2 regions of the Cryobacterium sp. Hh7 genome follow, and region 1 is predicted to be linked to the other one. Evidence: predicted binding sites of a transcription regulator. Region 1 holds the regulator's gene; the other holds the start of a gene.

Region 1 (7,552 bases):
CGTCATTCGTGAGGCCGGCGTCAAGGTCGGTGACATCGCCCACGTCGTTCTCGTCGGTGGTTCCACCCGGATGCCCGCCGTCTACGAGCTCGTCAAGAGCGAGACCGGCGGCAAGGACCCGAACAAGGGTGTCAACCCGGACGAGGTCGTCGCCGTCGGCGCCGCACTGCAGGCCGGCGTGCTGAAGGGCGAGCGCAAGGACGTTCTGCTCATCGACGTCACCCCGCTGAGCCTCGGCATCGAAACCAAGGGCGGCATCATGACTCGCCTGATCGAGCGCAACACGGCCATCCCGACCAAGCGCAGCGAAACCTTCACCACGGCCGACGACAACCAGCCGTCCGTTGCGATCCAGGTCTTCCAGGGCGAGCGTGAGTTCACCCGCGACAACAAGAACCTCGGAACCTTCGAGCTCACCGGCATCGCGCCGGCGCCGCGCGGCATTCCGCAGGTCGAGGTCACCTTCGACATCGACGCCAACGGCATCGTGCACGTGTCTGCCAAGGACAAGGGCACCGGAACCGAGCAGTCGATGACCATCACGGGCGGTTCCTCGCTCGCGAAGGAAGACATCGAGCGCATGGTGCGCGAGGGTGGGGAGCACGCCGCAGAAGACAAGCGTCTGCGCGAAGTCGCCGAGACCCGCAACACGGCCGAGCAGCTCGCCTACTCGATCGAGAAGCTGATCAAGGACAACGTCGACAAGCTCCCCGAGGACGTGAAGAATGAGGTGCAGGCTGATGTCGACGCCCTCAAGTCCGCTCTCGCCGGCGACGACGACGACGCGGTGAAGACCGCGTTTGACAAGCTCAACGAAAGCCAGGGCAAGCTCGGCGAAGCCATCTACAAGTCCAGCCAGGCGGATGCCGCAGCCGGCGCTGATGAGACCAGCACCGACGAGGCTCCTGCCGAAGAGAACAAGGACGAAGACGTTGTCGACGCCGAGGTTGTTGACGACGACGAAGACGAGAAGAAGAAGTAGGCCGCAACCATGGCTGACAAGAAACATCCAGACAACGACGCGTCCGCTGCGGGGGTGCCCGATGACGGCACCGCCGCCGCGGGCGCGGCCGCTGCTGATGCAGCATCCGCTTCTGAACCTGACAGTGCTGTAGCCGACGGTACGGCCGACGGGATCGAAGAAGACGAACTGACCGTTCAGGACATTCTGGACGCGGCGGAACGCGAAGTTGCTGAGCCGACGAGCGAACACCTCGCCGACCTCAAGCGCGTGACGGCCGAGTACGCCAACTATCGTCGGCGCACCGAAGCCAACCGGGCCATCGAGAAAGAGCGCGTGACCGGGGATATCGTCAAGGTGCTTATTCCGGTACTGGACGACATCTACCGTGCTGAGAAGCACGGCGATCTCGTGCCTGACTCGGCCTTCGCCACGATCGCAGCCAAACTGCGTTCGAGCGTTGAACGGCTCGGGCTGACCTCGTTCGGCACGGTCGGCGAACCCTTCGACCCGACCATGCACGAGGCGATCTTCCAGCAGCCGAGTGCAGCGGTCGACGTGGAAACCGTCGGCGACGTCGCGGAGACGGGGTACTACCTCGGCTCCACGCTGCTGCGCGCGGCCAAGGTCGTCGTTCAGGTACCGAGCGATGGCTAGCCAGGATTGGTTTGACAAGGACTTCTACAAGGTTCTCGGGGTATCGAAAGATGTCACGCCGGCCGAGTTGAAGAAGGCGTACCGCAAGCTCGCGCGTAAGTACCACCCGGATTCCAACCCGGGGAACCCCGCCGCCGAGGCGAAGTTCAAGGAACTGAGCGAGGCGCACTCGGTGCTGGGCGATGCCGCGCAGCGCAAGGAATACGATGCCGTGCGGGCCATGGGCAGTGGGGCGCGGTTCGCCGCGCCCGGCGGCCGGGCCCAGAGCGGTGGCTTTGAGGACGCCTTCGGAGGCATGTTCGGCGGCGGAAGTCGTCAGCAAAGTTATACCTTCGAGCAGGGCGGCTTCGACGATATCCTCGGGGGTATGTTCGGCAGAGGTGGCGGCGGTGGCGGCGGCTTCGGCAACCCCACCGGCGGCTACCGCGGATCGGGCGCGCCTACCCGAGGCCGCGATGTGATCGCGTCGACGACCATCGACTTCATCACGGCTACCCAGGGCGACCAGATCAGTCTGCAGACTCAGGACGGCCGGCCGATCAAGGTCAAGGTGCCAGCCGGCGTCGCCGACGGGCAGAAGATTCGCCTGCGCGGCAAGGGCCAGCCCAGCCCCGACGGCGGAGAAACCGGCGATATCGTGCTGACGATCACCGTGCGCAAGCACCCGGTGTTCGAACGGGACGGCCTCAACCTGCGGGTGACCGTTCCGGTCACCTTCGTCGAGGCGAGCCTCGGTGCGACGATCGAGGTGCCCACTCTCGGTGGTGCCCCGGTCAAACTGCGCGTGGCCCCCGGCACTCCCGGAGGACGCGTGCTGCGGGTCAAGGGTCGCGGCGTCACCACGGCGAAGGGCACCGGCGACCTGCTCGCCATCGTGCAGGTCGCTGTACCGTCACACCTGTCGAAGGATGCGGAAGAAAAGCTCGCAGCCTTTGCCGAGGCACTGCCCAAGGAAAATCCGCGTGATGAACTGATCGCGCGAGCGAAGGGCTAGTCATGGACGAGACCACCCGGGTTTTCGTGATTTCCACGGCAGCAGAGCTTGCGGGAATGCACCCGCAAACCCTGCGCCAATACGATCGCCTGGGCCTGGTCAGCCCGGAGCGCACCCCCGGAAAGAGCCGTCGCTACTCCATGCTCGACGTGGCAAAGCTCCGTGAAATTGCGTTCTTGGGCTCAGAAGGTGTGAGTCTGGAAGGCATCCGTCGTATCCTCGAACTCGAGGATCACGTGCGCGGGCTCGAAAAGCGCCTGCGCGAGTTGGAATCGACGCTCGCCGACGAATTGCTGAACCGTCCGGGCCGCCGCGTTTTCGCGGCTGGCTCGGCCGGCGACGTCATTTCGATGAAGGCGGGCACCCGCACCAGACGCAGCAACCAGATTGTCATCTGGCGGCCGCGAGACCACATGTAGTTCTACAACACCTAGCTCCACGTTTCGCTTTCACAGCACGAACTGGTTGCACCGGCACCACTTTCAGGGGGAACCATGTCCGAATCGGGCACGCACGACCAGTCCGCGCTGCGGAACACCAATGACTTCGACTTCGATCGGCTGCGACGTCGCCCCGACATCGAGGCCGAGAACCTGTTCGCCGTCGACGCCAGCGACCGGCTCATCCTCGATGAGGCCGCCGGTGCGATCGCCGCCTACCGCAGCGGTGGAGTCGTCGTGCTCGAGGACCGCTATGGCGCCCTCACCCTCGGCGCCGCCGCACTGCACGATGCCCGCGGCATTCGCGTCTATCAGGACGCCCTCTCGGGCGAGTACGCGCTTGACAGCAACGCCTCCGGCGTCAATCTGACGGATGCCTACCGCTCCCTTCCGCTCGGCGAGGAGCTGCTGGCCGACGCCCACGTCGTGCTGCTGCAGCTGCCCAAAAGCCTCGACGCCCTCGATGAGATCGCCGGCGCCATCGCCAAGTATGCCGCCCCCGACGTGATCGTCTTCGCCGGCGGCCGCATCAAGCACATGACCGTGAGCATGAACGAGGTGCTGCGCCGTCACTTCGGCGCCCTCAACGTGCGCCCGGCTCGCCAGAAGTCCCGCGTGCTCATCGCCTCCTCGCCGCTCACCACGTCGACGACCGACTGGCCACACAGCGAGAAGCACGAGGACTTCGACCTCGTGGTGCGCGGCCACGGCGGAGTGTTCGCCGGAACCAGCATCGACATCGGCACCCGGGCGCTGCTCGAGGTGCTCGACCGGATGAAGCCCGATGCCGAGCGCGCCATCGACCTCGGCTGCGGCACCGGCGTGCTCGCCGCGGCGCTCGCGGCGCAGCGACCCCTGCTGCGGGTGCTCGCGACGGACCAGTCGGCCGTTGCCGTGGCATCCGCTCGTGCCACCGTCGACGCCAACGCGCTCGCCGAACGGGTCACCGTCGTGCGGGCCGATGGCCTGTCCGGCCAGGCTGATGACTCCGCCGACCTGATTCTGCTCAACCCGCCCTTTCACATCGGCGCATCCGTGCACGCGGGCCTGGCTGAGAAGCTGTTCATCGACGCGGCCCGAGTGCTTGCGCCCGGTGGCGAACTGTGGACGGTCTGGAACACGCACCTCGGCTACCGTCCGATGCTGACCCGCATCGTCGGTTCGACCCGCCAAGTCGGCCGCAACACCAAGTTCACGGTGACGGTGTCGACCGGTCGCTAGCTTTTTCGGGGCGGCTTACGGCGGTCCTGCGGCGATCTCGGCAAGCTCGATCAGCGGATGGTGACGACCGGCAGACACCGGTCTGCGGTGATACTTCGGGCGCGATCAGGCGCGTACGAGCGGCTCGCCGTTCAGAACGTCGAGCTGCCAGGCGGTCGATCCATCAGCGTGTGTGTGGTGGTGCTGCACGACGTTGAGCGAGGCGTTCGTAATGCTGCCGATGGGCTGGTCGAGCGCGTTTTCGAGGCTCAAACGAATGAGCGTGCCGTGCGCGACCACAATGATGCGCGCTCCAGGGTGCTCGCGGGCGAGGTCGCGCAGGGCATCGATGCCGCGCGCGGCGACGGCTTGTTCGGTCTCGGCACCGTGGAACCCGCCGGGAAAACGCAGGGCTTCGAGTTCGGCGCCAGCGCTCAAACCCTCGGCCGGCCCGTAGTTGCGCTCGATCAGTGCCGGGAGGCGGCGGGCCGTGTCGAGGCCGAGCCGCTCGCCGATCAGGTCGGCGGTTTCCGCAGCGCGGGAGAGCGGGGACGAGACGATGAAATCCCAGTCGTAGCGTTTCAGGGGAGCGACGGCATCCGCTGCCTGACCGCGCCCCACGTCATTCAGCGGGATATCGGTGGCGCCCTGGATGCGCGCGGCGGCGTTCCAATCGGTCTGGCCGTGGCGGATGAGGGCGAAGGTCGTCGTCGTGGTCACCCGTCTATTCTGCCTTGGCCGACTGGGAGTGCGCGCCGCGCGCCGGCGGCGGCCTCGCTCCGCGGTGCGGTGTGGGCCGACCGTGCGAGCGCGACGATGGACCAGCCGCCGAGTGCGACGAGCAGCCCGTTGCGCGTCGTGAGCAGCAGCAGCGAAAATAGGTTGCCGTCGATCAGGGGCAGGTAGAAGATTGGAAAGATCAACGTCGTCAGGGCTGAAATGGCCAGCATCAGCACGGCGGGCACCCGCCAGGCCGCCCAGCTGCGGCCGACGCCGACCGCGACGATCGGCACCAGCCAGAGCATGTATTGCGGCGACCCGACCTTGTTGAAGACGATGAAGGCGCTGACCAGGGCCAGGGAACCGAGCAGCAGCAGCTCGGCGGCATCCGCTTGTCGACGTTGAGCAATGACCATCAGCACGAAGATCGCCGCGATGGCACCGAACATGACCGGGGTCATCAGGGAGGCGACGAGACCGGCCCCGGGGCCGCTCACCTCGCGGGTCGCGATGGCAAAGTTTTCGTAGATGAGCGTGTCGTGCTGGCCGAGCGAGGCCAGCCACACCCACGGAGTCGTGACCGGAGCCTCGAGCTGCAGCGCACGGTCGGTCTGTTCGGTGACGAATCCGGTGAGAAACTGCGCAGCATCGAGCAGCCAAACGGATGCCGCCACCCCCGCCGACAACGCCGCTCCGGTCAGGACCATCGTCAGTTTTCGCGACGATACCGTGACGACCGCGAGGAAAACGGCGGCCGGCCAGACCTTGATCCAGGTGGCGAGGGCCAGCAGGAGCGCGGCGATGACCGGTCGACGCGCGAGCAGCACGAGTCCGACGATGACGATCGGTGCGGTGACTCCTTCCAGGCGTAACAGCCCGACCGGGCTCAGCAGGAACGAGCACAGCAACCAGTACCAGGCCGGCTTGTAGCCGCTGCGGCGGCGTCCCCAATCGGTCAGGGCTCCGACGGCGACGGCATTGAGCGCTGCCGTCATCAGAAACCAGAGCAATTGGTAGAGCAGCGGCCCGGCGATGCCGGCGAACGCGATCGGCAGCATGGCCCCGATCGGATACACCCAGGCCACGTCGAGGCCCTGCCAGAAACCGTTGCCCAGGCCGAGTTCGGCCCATTGTCGGTAGAGCGGGAGATCACCGAGCACTCGGCCGGTGAGGATGGTCGGGAGCAGCGCGACGAGAAAGACCGCGTGCAGGCCCAGGAACCCCAGGGCCAGAGTGCGCGGTCGTTGCAGGGTGAGACGGCGGCTCGGGGTGAGCGCCGTGGCGAGGCGGGCGTCGATCCAATCGAAGGTTCTAGACATGTCACCGTTTCTGCAGCGCGGGGTGGGGAGTCGCGGGCAGTCTAGGGGTGGCGAGTGAACTTCTGGTGACGGGTGGTCATCCCCCGGGCCCAGGTTGTGGAAGCGGGCCCATGATCTATCATGGGCCCGCTTTCCGGGCCCGGGCCCCGACCGCAGGGGGTGGAGGGGTTTAGGCGAGGAGCTCTCGGATGTCGGCGGCGGTCAGGGCGGTGCCGGCCGGGGCGCCATCGGTCATAACGCTCTCGAACAGGCGGGCCTTGGTGGCTTTGAGGGCCATGACCTTCTCCTCGATGGTGTCCTTCGACACCAATCGGTAGACCATGACGTTCTTGGTCTGGCCGATGCGGTGTACGCGGTCGACCGCCTGTGCCTCGGTCGCCGGGTTCCACCACGGGTCGAGCAGGATAACGTAGTCGGCCTCGGTGAGGTTGAGGCCGAATCCGCCGGCCTTGAGGCTGATCAGGAAGACCGAACTCGAGCCCTCCTTGAAGTCGCTGATGGCCTTGGCTCGGTTGCGGGTCTTGCCGTCGAGGTAGGAGTAGCTGATGCCGGCCGCGTCGAGCCGGTCCCGCGCCTTGCCGAGGTACTGGGTGAACTGGCTGAAGATGAGGGTGCGGTGGCCCTCGGCGACGGTGTCTTCGAGCAGCTCAAGCAGGGCGTCGAGCTTGGTCGAGGGAACGCTGTCGTACTTCTTGTCGTACAGGCTCGCATCGAGGCTGAGCTGGCGCAGCATGGTGAGCGAGCGAAAGATCTCGAACCGGTTCGCGTTCATGTCCTCGATCAGGCCGAGCACCTTCTGGCGTTCCCGGGCCAGGTGCATGTCGTAGACCTTGCGGTGCCGCGGGTGCAGGTCGAGTTCCAGCACCTGCTCCTGCTTCTCGGGCAGGTCGCTCGCCACCTGGGCTTTGGTGCGGCGCAGCATGAAGGGACGGATGCGGCGGCGCAGCTGCGTGAGCCGCTCACCGTCGGCATCCGTTTCAATGGGCTTGCGGTAGTAGTCGGCGAAGCGGCTCGGGCTCGGGAACAGGCCGGGCGCGGTGATGGAGAGCAGCGACCACAACTCCATCAGGTTGTTTTCCATCGGCGTGCCGGTGATGGCGAGCTTGAACGGGGTGCGCAGCCGGCGGGCGCAGACGTGCGCCTTGCTTTGGTGGTTCTTCACGAACTGGGCCTCGTCGAGCAGCAGTCCGGCCCAGTCCTGGGCGTTGTATTCCTCGAAGTCGAGGCGAAAAAGCGTGTACGAGGTGATCACGACATCCGC
Region 2 (7,552 bases), on a different contig from region 1:
CTGGAGGTCCAACCGGACCACGGCCTGCTCTTCGTCACCAAGGTCGTTATAGACCGCCTGTCCGGCTCAGACGCCGCCGAGCCAGCCGCGATTGAGTCCCTGACCCACGAAGCGCCGCCCGACCTGCGCAATTCCGCAGGGCCGAACCGGCGCTCCTTGCCGTCGCAAATTACCCGAGCAGCGCCCGGTCGTCGAGGGACGCGCCCTTGATCTTCGCGAACTCGGCGAGCAGGTCGGGCACCGTCATGGTGGCCTTGCGCTCGGCGTCGACGTCGAGAATGATCTGGCCCTCGTGCATCATGATGAGCCGGTTGCCGAGGCGCAGCGCCTGTTCCATATTGTGCGTGACCATGAGCGTGGTGAGATGGTGCTTGGCGACGATGCTTTCGGTGAGCGTCGTGACCAATTCGGCCCGCTGCGGGTCGAGGGCGGCGGTGTGCTCGTCGAGCAGCAGGATGCGCGGCTGGGTGAAGCTCGCCATGAGCAGAGACAGCGCCTGCCGCTGGCCGCCGGAAAGCAGCCCGACCCGAGCCTTGAGTCGGTTTTCGAGGCCGAGCTCGAGCGAGAGCAACTCCTCGCGAAAGAACGCCCGACGTTTGTGGGTGACACCCCAGGCGAGCCCGCGACGCTGACCGCGGCGCAGCGCGAGCGCGAGGTTCTGCTCGATGCTCAGGTCGGGCGCGGTTCCGGCCATCGGGTCCTGGAACACGCGGCCGACGTGCGCGGCTCGCGCGTAGTCGGGCATCCGCTTGACGGAACTGCCGTCGATCGACAGGTCGCCGGAATCGATCGGCAGCTTGCCGCTGATCATATTGAGCAGGGTGGATTTTCCGGCGCCGTTGCTGCCGATAACGGTGACGAAATCACCGGTGTTCAGCTGCAGTGACACGTCGTTGAGGGCGACGCGTTCGTTGACCGTGCCGGGAAAGAAGGTCTTGGTGATGTTCTGAATGAGCAGCATGAGACTCCTAGTTCGCTTTCACTGCGGCGGCGGAACGCATCTCGCGCAGCGAGGGCACGCGTTTCAGGAAGCCCCAGCGCGGCAGCAGCAGTGCGGCAACGACGAGCAGCGCCGAGATGAGCTTCATGTCGTTCGGATTGAGCCCGGCGCCGAGAGCGAAGAAGATCACCAGGCGGTAGATGACGGCTCCGCCGATGACGGCGAGCGAGGCGAGAAAAATGGTGCGCCGGCCGAAGACGGCCTGACCGACGATGACCGAGGCGAGTCCGACCAGAATGAGGCCGATGCCCATGCTGACGTCGGCGAAGCCCTGGTACTGAGCGATGAGTGCGCCGCAGAGGGCGACGAGCCCGTTCGAGATCGCGAGGGTGAGAATCGTGGTGCGGTGCGTGTTGACGCCGAGGCTGCGGATCATCTGCTCGTTATTGCCGGTCGCCTGAATCGACAGGCCGAGGTCGGTGCTGAGGAACCAGTCGATGGCAAACTTGATGACCAGGGCGGCGACGGCGAAGATCAGGATGCTCCAGGCCCCGCCGAGCAGGCCGGCGTCCCGCAGCGGCGTCATCAGGGTGTCCTCCCGCAAGAGCGGCAGGTTGGATTTGCCCATGATGCGCAGATTGATCGACCACAGGGCGATCATGGTGAGGATGCCGGCGAGCAGGCCGTCGATGCGGCCCTTGGTGTACAGCACACCGGTGACCAGGCCGGCCACCGCTCCCGACGCCGCCCCGGCGAGGGTGGCGAGGGGAGCCGGCACACCATTGATAATGAGCGACGCGGCAACCGCGGCCCCGGTCGTGAAACTTCCGTCGACCGTGAGGTCGGGAAAGTTGAGGATTCGAAACGTCAGGTAGACACCCAACGCCATGATTCCGTAGAGCAGGCCGAGTTCGAGAGCCGCATTCATCTGGGTAGTCCTTCTACTCGATGATTCGGTCGGCCTTGGCGATGAGTTCCTCGGTGAGGGTCACTCCCATGCGCTCGGCAGCGGCCGGGTTGAGGATGAACTCGATCGTGTCGAGGGTCTCGACCGGCATGTCGGCGGGGTCTTCGCCGTCTTCGAGGATGCGGATGGCCATCTGGCCGGTCTGGTAGCCGAGGTCGGTGTAGCTGATGCCGTAGGTTGCGATGGCGCCACGCTCGACCTGGCCGTTTTCGGCGCCGAACAGCGGAATCTGGTTGGCCTCGGAATACTGGATGACGGCTTCGAGACCCTCGGTGACGCGGTTGTCGGTGGGAATGTAGATGGCGTCGACGTCGCCGAGCGACTCGGTGGCCTGGGCGACCTCGCTCGAGTTGGTGACGGTGGCTTCCTTGATGGTCAGGCCGAGGTCGTCGGCTGCCTCCTTGGCGAGTTCAACCTGCACGTCGGAGTTGACCTCGCCCGAGCTGTAGATAATGCCGACCGACTGGGCGTCCGGCAGGATCTCCTGAATCAGTTCGAGCTGCTCCTTGACCGGGTTCAGGTCGCTGGTGCCGGTGATGTTGCTGCCCGGCTTCTCCCAGCTCTCGACCAGTCCGGCTTCCTTCGGCTCGGTCACTGCGGTGAACAGCACGGGAATGTCGATGATGGTCTGCGCGGCGGCCTGCGCGGTGGGCGTGGCGATCGCGAGCACGAGGTCGACCTTGTCGGCGGCGAACTTCGCGGCGATGGTGCTCGCGGTGGCCTGCTCGCCCTGCGCGTTCTGCTCGTCGAACTCAATGTCGGTGCCCTCGACGTAGCCGGCGTCAGCGAAGGCCTGCTTGAAACCCTCGCGGGCGTCGTCGAGCGCCTGGTGCTGCACGATCTGGCTGATGCCGATCGTGATCAGGTCGTCTGAAGCGGATGCTGTCGGCTCGCTGGCCGCGCAGCCGCTGAGGGTGAGGGCGCCGGCGGCAACGAGGGTGAGGGCTGACAGGGATTTGGTGTGCTTCATGCTGGGAAATTCTCCTTTGAATTCATGCTGCTACGGCGCGCGGGAACCTGCGGCCGAACGGTGAGGGGGTGCTAGACGGTGGCTGGCGCCAGGGCTGCCGCGGCGGCGACCAGGAAGCGGTCGTTCTGCTCGGCCGTGCCGATCGTCACGCGCAGGCCTTCGCCGGGGAAAGCCCGGGCCAGGATGCCTTCGGCAATGAACACGACGTTCACCCGGTCGGTGTCGTCGCCGGTGCGGAGCCAGACGAAATTTCCCTGCGAGTCGGTTACGCGCCATCCGCTCGCCTGCAATGACCCGAGCACCCGGGTGCGTTCGGCGACGATCTGGTCGATGCGCACGGTCAGCTCGGCCTCCGCGTCGAGGGAGGCGAGGGCCGCGCGCTGGGCGAGCGCGGTTACACCGAACGGCAGGGCCACCCGGCGCAGGTTCGCGGCAACAGCGGTCGGTGCGATCGCGTAGCCGATGCGCAGGCCGGCCAGGCCATAGGCCTTGGAGAAGGTGTGCAGCACGGCCACGTTGGGGTAACGGCGAAAGAAATCAATGCCAACAGCGGAGGAGGCGTCACGGTTGAAGTGCACGTAGGCCTCGTCGACGACGACCAGCACGTTCTCGGGGACCCGGGCCAGAAACGCGTGCAGTTCCTCGCTGGTGACGAAGGCGCCGGTCGGGTTGTTGGGGTTGCAGACCAAAATCAATCGCGTCTGCGCGGTGATGGCATCGGCCATAGCGTTCAGATCGTGGCACTCATCGCTCGTGAGTGCGACCGGCACCGGCGTCGCACCGGCGACCTGCACCAGAATCGGGTAAGCCTCGAATGACCGCCAGGCGAAGATGACCTCGTCACCGGCCCCGGCGCTCGCGTGGATGATCTGGGACAGCACCTCGACCGACCCGGCACCGAAGGCCACGTTGTCGCTCGAGACGTCGAACCGGGCCGCAATACGGTCGGTGACTTCGGCGACGGCCATGCTCGGGTACAGATGAATCTCCCCGAGAGCGGATGCGATTGCCTCGGTCACCGAGGCGAGCGGCGCAAACGGGTTCTCGTTCGAGGAAAGCTTGAACGCTCCGGAATCGCCCGCTGCGGCGCCCTGCTTGTACGCGGGCAGTCTGCTGATGGCTTCGCGTTGCTGCACCATAACTTTTCAACCTCACTCGGGACGGGTATGCCAGACATGCGCGTCGAGTAAAGCGTCGGCAATGACGGGTCTGGTTCAGAGCGTAGTGATGCAGCAGAAGTTTGACAATTCGACCAATCAGCACGTCACAAACTGCACTATCTGACTGGTGTTCAGCGGGCTTCATCGCACAAGTTGTTCAGTTTTGTAATTTTCGGCGACCTATTTCGGCTGTTAGCCTGGGGGGACTAAACTTGAGCCAGCAAGGCTCAACTTTAGAGGAGACAGCTCATGCAAGCCGGTCAGCGACCACCGCAGCAAGACGCCAAGACGGCCCTCGAGCTCTACGGGGTGAACCTCACCGACATCGCCCGCAGCGGCAAGCTCGACCCGGTGATCGGGCGCGACGCCGAGATTCGCCGGATCAGCCAGGTGCTCACCCGGCGCACCAAGAACAACCCGGTCTTGATCGGCGAACCCGGCGTCGGCAAGACCGCCGTGGTCGAGGGACTGGCCCAGCGCATCGTGGCCGGTGACGTTGCCGACTCGCTCAAGGACAAACAGCTGGTCTCGCTCGACCTGGCCGCCCTCGTGGCTGGCGCCAAGTATCGCGGCGAGTTCGAGGAACGGCTCAAGGCCGTGCTCAAGGAGATCAATGACGCCGACGGAGCGATCATCACCTTCGTCGACGAACTGCACACGCTCATGGGCGCGGGCGGCGGCGAGGGCTCCGTCGCGGCCAGCAACATGCTCAAGCCCATGCTCGCCCGCGGCGAACTACGCCTGATCGGCGCTACGACCCTCAACGAGTACCGCGAATTCATTGAAAAGGATGCCGCGCTCGAGCGCCGTTTTCAGCCGGTGCTCGTCGGCGAACCCTCGGTCGAAGACACCGTCGCCATTCTGCGCGGGCTCAAGGAACGCTACGAAGCCCACCACAAGGTGACAATCGCCGATTCTGCCCTCGTGGCCGCGGCATCCCTCTCGAATCGGTATATCACCGCCCGCCAGCTGCCCGACAAAGCCATCGACTTGATCGATGAGGCCGCGAGCCGGTTGCGCATGGAGATCGACTCCTCTCCGGTGGAGATCGACGAGCTGCGGCGCAGCGTCGACCGGCTCAAGCTCGAAGAACTCGCCTTGAAGAAGGAGAAAGACGACGCGTCGAAAGCACGTTTGGTAAAACTGCGCAGCGACCTCACGGAGCGCCAGGCGAACCTGGGGGAACTGCAGGCCCGCTGGGACGCCGAGCGGGCCTCGCTCAACCGGGTCGGCGAACTGCGCGAGCGGCTGGACACCGCGCGCATCGAATCGGACCGGGCTCAGCGGGAAGGAGACCTCGAAAAGGCCTCCCGGCTGCTCTATGGGGATATTCCGGTGATGGAACGCGCGCTCGCCGACGCCGAAAAAGAAGAATCAGTCGGACCCCGCATGGTCAACGACCAGGTCACGAGCGAGGACATCGCCGCTGTCGTCGCCGCCTGGACCGGCATTCCGGTCGGCCGCCTGCTGCAGGGCGAAACCGACAAGCTGCTGAACCTTGAAAATGAGCTCGGCCACCGCCTGATCGGGCAGAAGCGGGCAGTTCGCTCGGTCGCCGACGCCGTGCGGCGTTCACGCGCCGGGATCTCCGACCCCGACCGGCCGACCGGATCCTTCCTCTTTCTCGGTCCGACCGGCGTCGGCAAGACCGAGCTCGCCAAGGCGCTCGCCGAGTTTCTATTCGATGATGAAAAAGCAATGGTGCGCATCGACATGAGCGAGTACGGCGAGAAGTTCTCGGTGTCGCGCCTGGTCGGAGCGCCTCCGGGCTACGTCGGTTACGAGCAGGGTGGGCAGCTCACCGAGGCCGTGCGGCGTCGCCCGTATTCGGTGATTCTGTTCGACGAGGTGGAGAAGGCGCATCCCGAGGTATTCGACGTGCTGTTGCAGGTGCTCGACGACGGTCGGCTGACCGATGGCCAGGGTCGCACGGTGGACTTTCGCAATACGATCCTCGTGCTCACCTCGAACCTCGGTTCGCAGTTTCTGGTCGATCCGACCCTGTCGGTGGAGCAGAAGGAACAGGCCGTGCAAGGCCTCGTGCGGCAGGCCTTCAAGCCCGAGTTCGTCAACCGGCTCGACGACATCGTGGTGTTCTCCTCGCTCACCACCGATGAGCTCGGTGAGATCGTTGAACTCGACGTCGACCGGCTGCAGAAGCGCCTGGCCGAGCGTCGCCTTGAGCTGGCAGTGACACCGGATGCCCGCCGCTGGCTGGCCGAACGTGGCTATGACCCGATCTACGGTGCGCGTCCGTTGCGACGCCTCATGCAGCGTGAGATCGACGACCGCCTGGCGCGGGCGCTGCTCTCCGGGGAGATTCGCGACGGCGACACGGTGCTCGTGAGTCTGGAAGCCGACGGGGACTCGCTCACCGTCGAATCCGCCCCCACGCTGTTGGACGTTCCCCTCGAGGAGGACCTGCTCTAGCCGATTCCCGCTCTCGCGTGTAAAAGGGAGATGTCCAGAGTCGCGGGTTACGCTTAATTCATGCTCGCAACTGTGATTTATGGCGAACGGGATGTTCGCCTCGAAGAAGTTCCCGAACCCGTACTCTCGACCGGTGGTGACGCCATTGTTCGCGTGACTGCGGCCTGCGTCTGCGGGTCAGACCTGTGGCCGTACCGGGGTATCGCCCCCACCAAGGAACCGCACCGGATCGGCCATGAATTCGTCGGCATCGTCGAAGCCATCGGTCCCGACGTCTCGACCGTCAAGGTCGGTGACTTCGTCATTGCGCCCTTCTACGACTGCGACGGCACCTGCGTCAACTGTCAGAACGGTGTGAGCACCTCCTGCCTCAACGGCGGCTGGTGGGGCGCGGACGACCAGCTCGGCGGATTCGCCGACGGAGCCCAGGGCGAGCGGGTGCGTGTTCCCCACGCCGACGGTTCGCTCGTTGCCACGCCGACAGTTCCGAGCGATGACCTCGTTCCGAGCCTGCTCACCCTCGCCGACGTCATGGGCACCGGACACCACGCGGCCGTCTCGGCCGGCGTGGAACCGGGCAGCACCGTGGTCGTCGTCGGTGACGGAGCTGTTGGACTCTGCGCCATTCTCGCGAGCAAGCGCCTCGGCGCGAGCCGCATCGTGGCCATGTCCCGCCACGCCGACCGCCAGGCCGTCGCCCGCGAATTCGGTGCGACCGACATCATCGAGGCGCGCGGCGATGAGGGCGTTGCCGCCGTGCAGGCCCTGTTCGACGGCGTCGGCGCTGACTACGTGCTCGAGTGCGTCGGAACCCAGGAATCCATGGATCAGGCCATCCGATCGGCTCGCCCCGGCGGAATGGTCGGCTACGTCGGCGTACCCAACGGCGGCGCCGAACTGCCGATCCGCACCCTGTTTGGAACAAACGTGGGCGTGAACGGTGGTGTCGCATCCGTTCGCAGCTATGTCGAGGAGTTGCTGCCCGAGGTTCTCTCCGGCCAGATCAACCCGGGCCGGGTGTTCGACCTGCAGCTGCCGCTGGCCGAGGTGGCCGAGGCCTACGCCGCGATGGACGAGCGCCGCGC

Evidence for each region. Region 1 encodes HspR, which represses chaperone genes until heat shock. Its sites were predicted from a motif close to AAGTTGAGTCNNNNNGACTCAACTT; they were not measured.
Region 2: the regulator HspR is predicted to act here: its motif matches at 4,247-4,271, upstream of E3T43_RS00035 (ATP-dependent Clp protease ATP-binding subunit).

What each region holds. Positions count from the first base shown of each region.
Region 1 covers NZ_SOHG01000018.1:128,672-136,223, forward strand. Annotated here, with positions in the region: gene dnaK (molecular chaperone DnaK) at 1-982, shown strand, start outside; gene E3T43_RS07605 (nucleotide exchange factor GrpE) at 992-1,618, shown strand; gene E3T43_RS07610 (DnaJ C-terminal domain-containing protein) at 1,611-2,612, shown strand; gene E3T43_RS07615 (heat shock protein transcriptional repressor HspR) at 2,615-3,031, shown strand; gene E3T43_RS07620 (class I SAM-dependent methyltransferase) at 3,107-4,273, shown strand; gene E3T43_RS07625 (histidine phosphatase family protein) at 4,379-4,972, opposite strand; gene E3T43_RS07630 (glycosyltransferase 87 family protein) at 4,969-6,291, opposite strand; gene E3T43_RS07635 (DEAD/DEAH box helicase) at 6,461-7,552, opposite strand, start outside.
Region 2 covers NZ_SOHG01000001.1:1,163-8,714, forward strand. Annotated here, with positions in the region: gene E3T43_RS00015 (ABC transporter ATP-binding protein) at 170-961, opposite strand; gene E3T43_RS00020 (ABC transporter permease) at 969-1,868, opposite strand; gene E3T43_RS00025 (ABC transporter substrate-binding protein) at 1,882-2,877, opposite strand; gene hisC (histidinol-phosphate transaminase) at 2,949-4,016, opposite strand; gene E3T43_RS00035 (ATP-dependent Clp protease ATP-binding subunit) at 4,287-6,467, shown strand; gene E3T43_RS00040 (zinc-dependent alcohol dehydrogenase family protein) at 6,528-7,552, shown strand, end outside.